DNA from 3 places in the Streptomyces sp. NPDC093018 genome. Region 3 is predicted to be linked to each of the others. Evidence: riboswitches for the same ligand, from Rfam matches in the RefSeq annotation. Region 3 holds a riboswitch; each other region holds the start of a gene.

Region 1 (3,269 bases), on a different contig from region 3:
GCGGGCGCGTCCGGCTTCTTCGCGGTGCCGTACACGATCCTGGTCTACCCGCTGATCTTCACCTTCCTGCCGCGGCTGTGGTCGGTCTCGCACCGGCACGGCTACGTCACCACCTCCGACTTCGTGCGCGGCCGGTTCGGCTCGAAGGGCCTGTCGCTCGCGGTCGCGGTGACCGGCATCCTGGCGACGATGCCGTACATCGCGCTCCAGCTCGTCGGCATCCAGGCGGTGCTGGACGTGATGGGCGTCGGCGGCGGCGAGAACACCAACGGGTTCGTGAAGGACCTGCCGCTGCTGATCGCGTTCGCGGTGCTGGCGGCGTACACGTACTCCTCGGGGCTGCGGGCGCCCGCGCTGATCGCGTTCGTCAAGGACGGCCTGATCTACCTCGTCATCCTGGTGGCGATCATCTACATCCCGATCAAGCTGGGCGGGTTCGACGACATCTTCGCCAAGGCGGCCCACGCGTTCAGCCAGGTCAATCCGGCCACCGGCAAACCACGCGGGGCGCTCGCGCCGGCGCCCGCCGGGCAGTGGACGTACGCCACGCTGGCGCTCGGTTCCGCGCTCGCGCTGTTCATGTACCCGCACTCGATCACCGCAACGCTCTCCTCCAAGAGCCGTAACGTGATCCGGCGCAACACCACGATCCTGCCGCTGTACTCCCTGATGCTGGGCCTGCTGGCGCTGCTGGGCTTCATGGCGATCGCGGCCGGGGTGAAGGTCACCAACGGGCAGCTGGCGATCCCGCAGCTGTTCGAGGACATGTTCCCGGACTGGTTCACCGGTGTGGCGTTCGCGGCGATCGGCATCGGCGCGCTGGTGCCGGCGGCGATCATGTCGATCGCGGCGGCGAACCTGTTCACGCGCAACATCTACAAGGACTTCATCAAGCCGGACGCCACGCCGAAGCAGGAGGCGCAGGTCTCCAAGTTCGTGTCGCTGCTGGTGAAGGTCGGCGCGCTGATCTTCGTACTGGGCATGGACAAGACGGTCGCCATCAACTTCCAGCTGCTCGGCGGCATCTGGATCCTGCAGACCTTCCCGGCCCTGGTCGGCGGTCTGTTCACCCGCTGGTTCCACCGCTGGGCGCTGCTCGCGGGCTGGGCGGTCGGCATGGTCTACGGCACCCTCGCCGCGTACGGTGTCGCCTCTCCGACCCAGAAGCACTTCGGCGGCTCCGCCGACGACATCCCGGGCATCGGCCAGATCGGCTACATCGGCATGACGGCCTTCGTCCTCAACGTCCTCGTCACGGTCGTCCTGACCGTCGTCCTGAAGGCCGTGAAGGCCCCCGAGGGCGTCGACGAGACCCGTCCCGAGGACTACACGGCGGACGCGGGCGACCCGGGCGTGGCGGTCGAACTGCCGCCGGCCACGGCGGGCAGCACGCACTAGCGAGGCGCCCGGGGGACCCGGGCGACCAGGGACGGGCCGTCGGCGCCAAGGCGTCGGCGGCCCGTTTCGCATACCCCCCGTAGACACAAGGTGACACAACATCTGGGGGTGGCATGACGACCCGGCACTAGATGTATGCTCATGGTCGCTGTCGTCGCAGGGGAATCCGGTGCGAATCCGGAACTGTCCCGCAACGGTGTACTTGTGCGTATCCGCGCACGGGGATCAGTCCGAGGACCTGCCGGCAGCGCACCCGGCCCACCGGTTCGGGTGCTCTGAGACGTCCGGGCCTCGCGGAGTGGGCCGGTGGACGCGACGCCCTGTGCGCTCGTGACTGCCCCTGCCCTCCGCCAGGCCCCGTGCCGAGCGAGGGAGAGCCCCACGTGACCATCGCGCCAGCCGAACCGGCTTCAGCCCAGGGCCTGGAGAACGACGGTCCCGGTACCGCGCTGCTGCGGACCCTGACCGAGCTGACCGGGGACCTCCCCGACGCCGATCCGGGCCGGGTCGCCGCCGCCGCGCTGCGCGGCCGCTCCGCCCGCGCCGACGAGACGGAGCTGCGCGAGCTCGCCACCGAGGCCGCGGCCGGACTGATCTCCGAGGACCCCGCGTACTCCCGGCTCGCCGCCCGGCTGCTGACCATCTCCATCCGCGCCGAGGCCGCCTCGCAGGGCGTGACGTCCTTCACCGAGTCGGTCGCCGTCGGACACCGCGAGGGGCTCATCGCCGACCGGACGGCCGAGTTCACCCGGATCCACGCCGCCCGGCTCGACGACCTGATCGACCGCGCCGCCGACGACCGCTTCGGCTACTTCGGCCTGCGCACCCTGCACAGCCGCTATCTGCTGCGCCACCCGATCACCCGTCAGGTCATCGAGACGCCCCAGCACTTCATGCTGCGGGTCGCCGCCGGCCTCGCCGAGGACGACTCGGCCCGCTCCGTGGACGAGGTCGCCGCGCTCTACGGCCTGATGAGCAGGCTCGACTACCTGCCCTCCTCCCCCACCCTGTTCAACTCCGGCACCCGGCACCCCCAGATGTCGTCCTGCTACCTCCTCGACTCCCCGCTGGACGAGCTGGACTCCATCTACGACCGCTACCACCAGGTCGCCCGGCTCTCCAAGCACGCCGGCGGCATCGGTCTGTCGTACTCCCGTATCCGCGCCCGCGGTTCGCTGATCCGCGGTACGAACGGGCACTCCAACGGCATCGTGCCGTTCCTGAAGACGCTGGACGCCTCGGTGGCCGCGGTGAACCAGGGCGGCCGGCGCAAGGGCGCGGCCGCGGTGTACCTGGAGACCTGGCACTCCGACCTGGAGGAGTTCCTGGAGCTGCGGGACAACACCGGTGAGGACGCCCGCCGTACGCACAATCTGAACCTCGCGCACTGGGTGCCGGACGAGTTCATGCGCCGGGTCAACGCCGACGGGCAGTGGTCGCTGTTCTCCCCGGCGGACGTGCCCGAGCTGGTGGACCTGTACGGCGCGGAGTTCGACGCCGCCTACCGCGAGGCGGAGCGCAAGGGCCTCGCGAAGAAGACCATGCCGGCCCGTGAGCTGTACGGCCGCATGATGCGCACCCTCGCGCAGACCGGTCAGGGCTGGATGACGTTCAAGGACGCCGCCAACCGCACCGCCAACCAGACCGCCGAGCCGGGCCAGGTCATCCACTCCTCCAACCTCTGCACGGAGATCCTGGAGGTCACCAACGACGGCGAGACGGCGGTCTGCAACCTGGGCTCCGTCAACCTCGGCGCCTTCGTGGTCGACGGGGACATCGACTGGGCGCGCCTGGACGAGACCGTGCGCACGGCCGTCACCTTCCTCGACCGCGTCGTGGACATCAACTTCTACCCGACCGAGCAGGCGGGC
Region 2 (3,269 bases), on a different contig from region 3:
GAGTTGAGGGACATGTTCTGCGCCTTGAACGGCGCGACCTTCACACCCTGGCGCACCAGCCACCGGCAGATCCCGGCCGTCACGACGCTCTTTCCGGCGTCGGAGGTGGTGCCGGCGACGAGGAGACCACCGTTCATTTCCCGCGTCCCTTCAGTCCGTTGACGAGGAGGCGCGCGGCGACCGTGGTGCCGAGCGCGAGCAGGCCGACGCGCCGGGAGAGCCGTACGGCCCGTCCGATGTCGGGGACCTGTACGGCCCGTCCGGTGGCGCCGCCCAGTACGGGACGGTGCTCGACGCGACCGCCGTAGGAGAGGGTGCCGCCCAGGCGCACGCCGAGGGCGCCCGCGAAGGAGGCCTCCACGGGACCGGCGTTGGGGCTCGGATGGCGGCGGGCGTCGGCGCGCCACGCCCGTACGGCGCCGCGCGGATCGGGTCCGGCCGCGGCGGCGAGGACGGCGGTCAGCCGCGCCCCCGGCCAGCCGGCCACGTCGTCCAGGCGCGCGGACGCCCAGCCGAAGCGGCGGTGCCTGAGGGACTTGTGACCCACCATGGCGTCCAGGGTGTTGACGGCCCGGAAGCCCAGCAGTCCCGGCACCCCGGCGACCGCGCCCCACACCAGGGCGCCCACGACCGCGTCGGAGGTGTTCTCGGCGACCGACTCGACCACGGCCCGCGCGATCCCGTCGGCGTCCAGCGCCTGCGGGTCCCGGCCGCACAGATGCGGCAGCCGGGCGCGGGCCGCCTCGATGTCCCCGGCCGTCAGGGCGGCCCCGATGGCCTGCGCCTCGCGGGCGAGTGAGGTGCCGCCGACGACGGCCCAGGTGGCCGCGGCGGTCAGGGCGACGGACGCGGCGGGGCAGGGGCGTACGGCACGGGCGGCCAGCGCGCCGAGCGCGACGGCGCCACCGGCGCACACGGTGGTGTGCAGAGCGCCCCAGCCGCGGTGGTCGTGCCACAACGCGCCTTCGACAGCGGCGGCCGCGCGCCCGAACGCGGCGACCGGATGCCCGCGGCGGGGATCGCCGAGGAGGAGGTCGCCGAGAAGTCCGGCGGCGGCGCCGTACGCGTAACTGCGATCGGCGGCCATCGGCTCAGTCGGCCGTGGTCACCGCGACAGTGGTCCTGGTACTGGTCCTTCGGCAGCCGAGCATGGCGATGTGTCCTCACTCAGGGTGTCCGCGCCCTGGTTCGACGTGATCCGGCGGCGAGAGTTCCTGGCTACCCGGGGGTTCTTCCCCGGTGACAGTGGCGGGACCGCGCCGGATTCGCACCGGCTTCCTCTTCTGCTGCCGTAGATGGCGTGGGAAGTCCACCACGCCCTCGGAACGGCCGTCAACTTGCCGTTGACCTGCGGGAGTGTGCAGATTCCCACACCACGAGGGGTGTTCCCGCACCAGGGGGGGGTCCGGGCACGCGAGAGGCTCCCCTGCCGCGGGCGGCGCAGGGGAGCCTTCGGGAACTGCCGGGGCCTGGGCCCCGGGCTCAGGACTTGGAGACGATCAGGAGGATGCCGTACGCCACCGCCGCCGCGCAGGCCGCGAAGCAGACGTAGGCGCCGGTGACGGCGAGCGTGGCGGTGCCGCCCTCGGCCGCGGCCTTCTCGCGCCGGGCGAGGCCGTTGACGCCGAGGGTGAACAGGACCACCAGGCCCACGGTGAACGCGAGGCTGACGCCGAAGACGGAGCCGATGGACGCCCAGTCGATCTTCATGGGAATGCTTCCTTGGTGAACGGGCTCGGGGTCAGACGGTGGCGGCCGGCGGGGCCGAGGCGGCGGGGGCCGACGTCTCGGCGGCCGGAGCCTGCGCGGGGGCCGGGATGGTGGCCGTCAGGTCCTCGGTGATCGCGCCCGTGGGCGGGGGGCTCACCGCGGCGATGGCGGTGGTCACCACGCCGGAGGGCTCCGCGGCCGGGTCGGCGACCACATTGGTGTGGTCGATGACCTCGCGCCGGGACAGCTTGTAGATCCAGGCGCTCGCGGCGATCAGGAAGACGGCGACGGCGGCGGTGCCCCCGTCACCGAGTTCGGTGACGGCCTCGGCGCCCGCGCCGACCAGCGCGGCGGCCGGCAGGGTGAGCACCCAGGCGACGGTCATCCGGGTCGCGGTGGACCAGCGGACCACACCGCCCTTGCGGCCGAGGCCCGAACCCATCACCGCGCCGGAGACGACATGCGTGGTGGAGAGGGAGAAGCCGAGGTGGGAGGAGGCCAGGATGGCGGTCGCGGCACTGGTCTGCGCGGCGAAGCCCTGACGGGGCTCCAGATCGGTCAGGCCCGTGCCCATGGTGCGGATGATGCGCCAGCCGCCGATGTAGGTGCCGAGCGCGATGGCCAGGCCCGCGGAGAGGATCACCCAGGTGGGAGGGTTGGAGCCGGGGGCGATGGCGCCGCCCGCGATCAGCGCGAGGGTGATGATGCCCATCGTCTTCTGCGCGTCGTTGGTGCCGTGCGCGAGGGAGACCAGCGCGGCGGAGGCGACCTGGCCGACGCGGAAGCCCTTGCGGGTGGCCTCGCCCTCGGCCTTGGTGCCGGCCTTGTAGGAGAGCCGGGTGGCCACCAGGGCGGCGACACCCGCCACGACCGGCGCGGCGACCGCGGGCAGCAGCACCTTGGTGACCAGGACGCCGCCGTGCACGGCGCCGAATCCGGCGGAGGCGACGGCGGCGCCGATCAGACCGCCCATCAGGGCGTGCGAGGAACTGGAGGGCAGGCCCACCAGCCAGGTCAGCAGGTTCCAGAGGATCGCGCCGACCAGGGCGGCGAAGATGACCTCGGGGCGGATGCCGCTCTCGTCGACGAGTCCCTTGGAGATCGTGTTGGCGACCTCCACGGAGAGGAAGGCGCCCACCAGGTTGAGGGTGGCGGACATGGCTACCGCGAGCTTCGGCTTCATCGCGCCGGTGGAGATGGTGGTGGCCATCGCGTTCGCGGTGTCGTGGAAACCGTTCGTGAAATCAAACGCGAGTGCGGTAACCACCACAATCGCGAGGATCAGCGAGAAGCTTTCCATTTACCCAGACAATCATTCGAGGTCGTTGTCCGGATGAACGTAGGCAACCTGGGTGAACGGAAGATGAACTGGGGCGGGCACAGGGGTGTCCGCATCGGGGGAGTGAGCCTCCGCTTCCGCTTCCCGAACCGGACGTGCCCATACGCCCCTTGGGTCACCAGCCCGCCGCGAAGGTCCGCAGCCTGCTGGAGGTGCCGTTGAAGAGATTCTGGTCACCCGGCAGCCGGCCCGCGGTGGCGTACTGCCAGAAGGTCCAGTA
Region 3 (3,269 bases):
GCGACGGCGGTGGCGTCGGGGGCCTGGTCGGTGCCGTTCGGGTAGGCGAAGTCCGCGGTGTGGGCGGCGAGATAGTCGGTGACCTTGTCGAGCGTGGCGCTCTTGCCGTTCGCGGCGGCCAGCGCGAACGCGGTGTCGGCGGTCAGCGAGTAGTCCGGGGTGGTGGCGCCGTCGTCCACGATCCGCTCACCGTCGGTGAGTTGACCGGTGAGCCAGGTGGCGGCGGCCTTCGTGTCGATCTTGCCCGGGGCGCCGGTGGGCTCGCCGGGGCCGGGCCCGGAGGGGTCGCCGCCGCGTACGTCGTCGGGGGTGAAGGTGGGCTTGCCGGTGGAGCCCTGGACATCGGTGCCGCCGTAGACCCAGGCGTCGACGTCGCCGTCCTTCAGCTTGCGGTCCATGGCGCCGTACGGGCTGTAGGTCCAGTCGCTCTGGCCCGGGGAGGCGATCCAGTACGACCAGTACGCCGTGGCGGGCGGGGTCAGGACGCAGGACTCCTTGTCCGATGTCGGGTACTGCGTACCGGAGTCGAAGGAGCCGTACCCGATGCGGCAGATGAAGGCGGGGCCGTCGTGCTGGGTGCCGGCGGTGCTGAACCCGGCGTCGTGCAGCAGGTCGTAGCCGGTGGTGGGGGTGAGGTCGCAGCCCTCTTCCACCGGGCCGCCGAAGGGCCCGAAGTCCACGGCGACCAGTGCGCCCTTGGTCGCGGTGCAGCCGCCGGTGCCGTCCGCCGTCGCGGGTGTGATCGTGATCGTGAGGAAGGCCATGCAGGCCGCGAGCAGGGTGCACAGGGCCGCCGCCAGGGCCGCCACGCGGGGCGGGACCGCCCTCGCCCGCTCGTCTCTTCGCTGCCCGGTCCCCACCACGGCCCCCTCGGTCGGCCGGCGCGGGCACGGGCGTGGCAGAGGGGCCCCGGGAGCACGGTAGGAGCCCGGAAGCCGGTCGCACCACGCCGCAGTCCACGACGGCGTCTGTTGCAGATGTCACGCTCCAGGCAGTCCGGCTCGCCCGGGACGGTGCCGGGCCTACGGTTGCGGGTCAGCGCCGGAATTCGACCGGCTTCCCCTGGAACTCATTGCGTATCAGCCGGATTTGAGCACGCTTCACCGAATGCGTCAAGAGCGGTGGGAGGTGTGGCCGTCGGGTGAAGGGCGGGCGCTGGCGGGCGGGTTGGCCGTCGGGTACCGTCTCGGTCTGCCGAATGGGGGAACCCGGTGGGAGTCCGGGGCTGACGCGCAGCGGTATGGGACGGCGGGGCCGTTCCGAGCCCGAATGCCCAGGCGGCGCAGCACTTTTGGAAGCCGGTCCACGCGTTCCGGACGGCGGCCAGCGCTCGCTGCTCCGCCGGTTCGACGGGCCGTGGCACCGGGCCGGGTCGGCGTCCTCCATCCAAGGAGCAGGCCATGATCCGTCCGCTGTCCCTCCGCCGACCCGCGCTCGTGGCAGCCGCCGCGCTCGGCGCGTTCACCCTCGCCACCCTGCCCGCCGCGGCCACGTCCTCCCCGGCGCAGATCACCACGTCGAAAACGAACGGCGTCGGCTACCTCAAGTCCCTTCAGGCCGCGGACGGTTCGTACGCCGGGTCGGGGCTGTCCAACGAGTGGGCGTTCAGCGCGCTCGCCTCGGCCGGGACCGCCGCGGTGGATGTGACACCCGGGGGTGACACGAGCAAGAACGCGAGAACCGTCTACCGGAATCTGCTCTCGACCGCCGCCTGGCTGTCCGCGTCCCCCGTCGTCACGGACTACGAGCGTGCGGTGCTGAACGCCTACGCGGCGGGCATCGATCCGGCCCGGGTGTCCGCCTCGCGGGATCTGATCGCCGACATCTACGGCTACTGGCAGACCTCGGAGAACGGCTACTTCGGCCCGTCGGCCAACTTCAACGGCACCGTGTTCGCCGCGCTCGCCCTGAACGGCGCGAAGACGCAGTCCGGGCAGGCGCGGATACCGGCGGCACTGCGTGACTCCGTCGTCGCCCGGATCCGGGCCAACCAGCACAACGACGGCGGCTGGAACTACGGCAAGGCCGAGGGGGATGCGAGCCAGCTCGCCGCCACCAGCGACATCGACATGACCGGTGCCGCGATGGCCGCGCTGTGCACGTCCGGGGTGCCGAACACCGACAGCGGCATCGTCCGGGCCAAGGCGTTCCTGAAGAGCAAGCTGGTGGCGAACAGCGGTGCCTTCAACGCCATGTTCGGTGTGAACTCCGACTCCAACGGCTGGGCGGTGTCCGGTCTCAACGCGTGCGGCATCAATCCGCAGACCGGTGACTTCCTCACCTCGGCCGGGAAGACCCCGGTGGACTTCCTGATCGCGCAGCAGTTCAACCCCGGCGGCGGCTTCCGGTACCAGCCGGGTGACACCTCGCCGACGGCGTACTCCTCGATCGACGCCCTGCGCGCGGTGGCCGGCGGCGGCTTCACCGCGGCACCGCCCGCGCCCACGACGCCGGGCGCCCCGCAGTGGGTGGGCCAGAGCTCGTTCACCTCCGGTACGGCGACGAAGCTGGCGCTCAGCGTGGACGACGGGGCGGGCAACCTGAAGGTGTGCTCCGTGGCACTCACGCCGACCGGCACGACGACCACGTTGGGCGCCGTCCTCGACGCCGCCCAGAGCGCGGCCACTCCGTCCGGCTGCGTCACGGACCTCACCCCGGCCTCCGGCTCCGGCACCGTCACCACCCTCAACGGCAAGGCGAACAGCGGCTCCAGCACCTGGAAGACCAGCATCGACGGCTCGGCCTTCACCACCGCCACCCGCGACATGACGATCGGGGTCGGTGACACGATCGCGGTGCGGTGGGGGGTGTGACGGGGGGCAGTGCCTGAGAGGCGGTGCCTAGGAGTGGTGCTCTGCGAGGCGGGCGCTCGAAGGGGGCGCTCGCCGCGAGGCGTTCGGCATGGCGCGCTCACCCCGGGGAGCACTCAGCGGCCGATGCCGGAGGCGCCAGATCATCCGGCGCATCGCACACCGGATCCGACACCGGGCGCCCGGGGCACGGCGCGCGGAGTCAGCGCGGGCCACCGGCTATCCGGCACTCGCCCCCGCCGCGCCGTCCTGAAGGAGATTCGGGACGCGGCGCCCGCCGCACGGCAAGGGCAGCGGCCACTCGGCGCAGCAGAGTGCGGAGCGGCGTGGTCGCCCGACCGGCGCATCGGTACGGCACGCGCCTCCTACCACTCACCCCGAGACCCAATGCACGCGGCACACGGCGGACGAGGATCGGCGTGAAGCAGCTCGTCCAGCTCGCCATGCCCTGCGACGGCA

The links. Region 3 has a riboswitch for cobalamin ahead of AB0N90_RS30910 (hypothetical protein). Riboswitches for the same ligand answer to the same signal wherever they lie in the genome.
Region 1: linked by a shared signal. The riboswitch ahead of AB0N90_RS04735 (ribonucleoside-diphosphate reductase subunit alpha) and the one ahead of AB0N90_RS30910 (hypothetical protein) in region 3 are both predicted to bind cobalamin.
Region 2: linked by a shared signal. The riboswitch ahead of AB0N90_RS10185 (cobalamin biosynthesis protein) and the one ahead of AB0N90_RS30910 (hypothetical protein) in region 3 are both predicted to bind cobalamin.

What each region holds. Positions count from the first base shown of each region.
Region 1 covers NZ_JBFBFF010000002.1:192,243-195,511, reverse strand. Annotated here, with positions in the region: gene mctP (monocarboxylate uptake permease MctP) at 1-1,398, shown strand, start outside; cobalamin riboswitch at 1,524-1,659, shown strand; gene AB0N90_RS04735 (ribonucleoside-diphosphate reductase subunit alpha) at 1,782-3,269, shown strand, end outside.
Region 2 covers NZ_JBFBFF010000003.1:626,204-629,472, forward strand. Annotated here, with positions in the region: gene AB0N90_RS10180 (cobyric acid synthase) at 1-137, opposite strand, end outside; gene AB0N90_RS10185 (cobalamin biosynthesis protein) at 134-1,087, opposite strand; cobalamin riboswitch at 1,186-1,329, opposite strand; gene AB0N90_RS10190 (hypothetical protein) at 1,483-1,710, opposite strand; gene AB0N90_RS10195 (inorganic phosphate transporter) at 1,742-3,010, opposite strand; gene AB0N90_RS10200 (lysozyme) at 3,165-3,269, opposite strand, start outside.
Region 3 covers NZ_JBFBFF010000018.1:67,242-70,510, reverse strand. Annotated here, with positions in the region: gene AB0N90_RS30915 (prenyltransferase/squalene oxidase repeat-containing protein) at 1-764, opposite strand, end outside; cobalamin riboswitch at 973-1,103, opposite strand; cobalamin riboswitch at 1,167-1,296, shown strand; gene AB0N90_RS30910 (hypothetical protein) at 1,401-2,813, shown strand.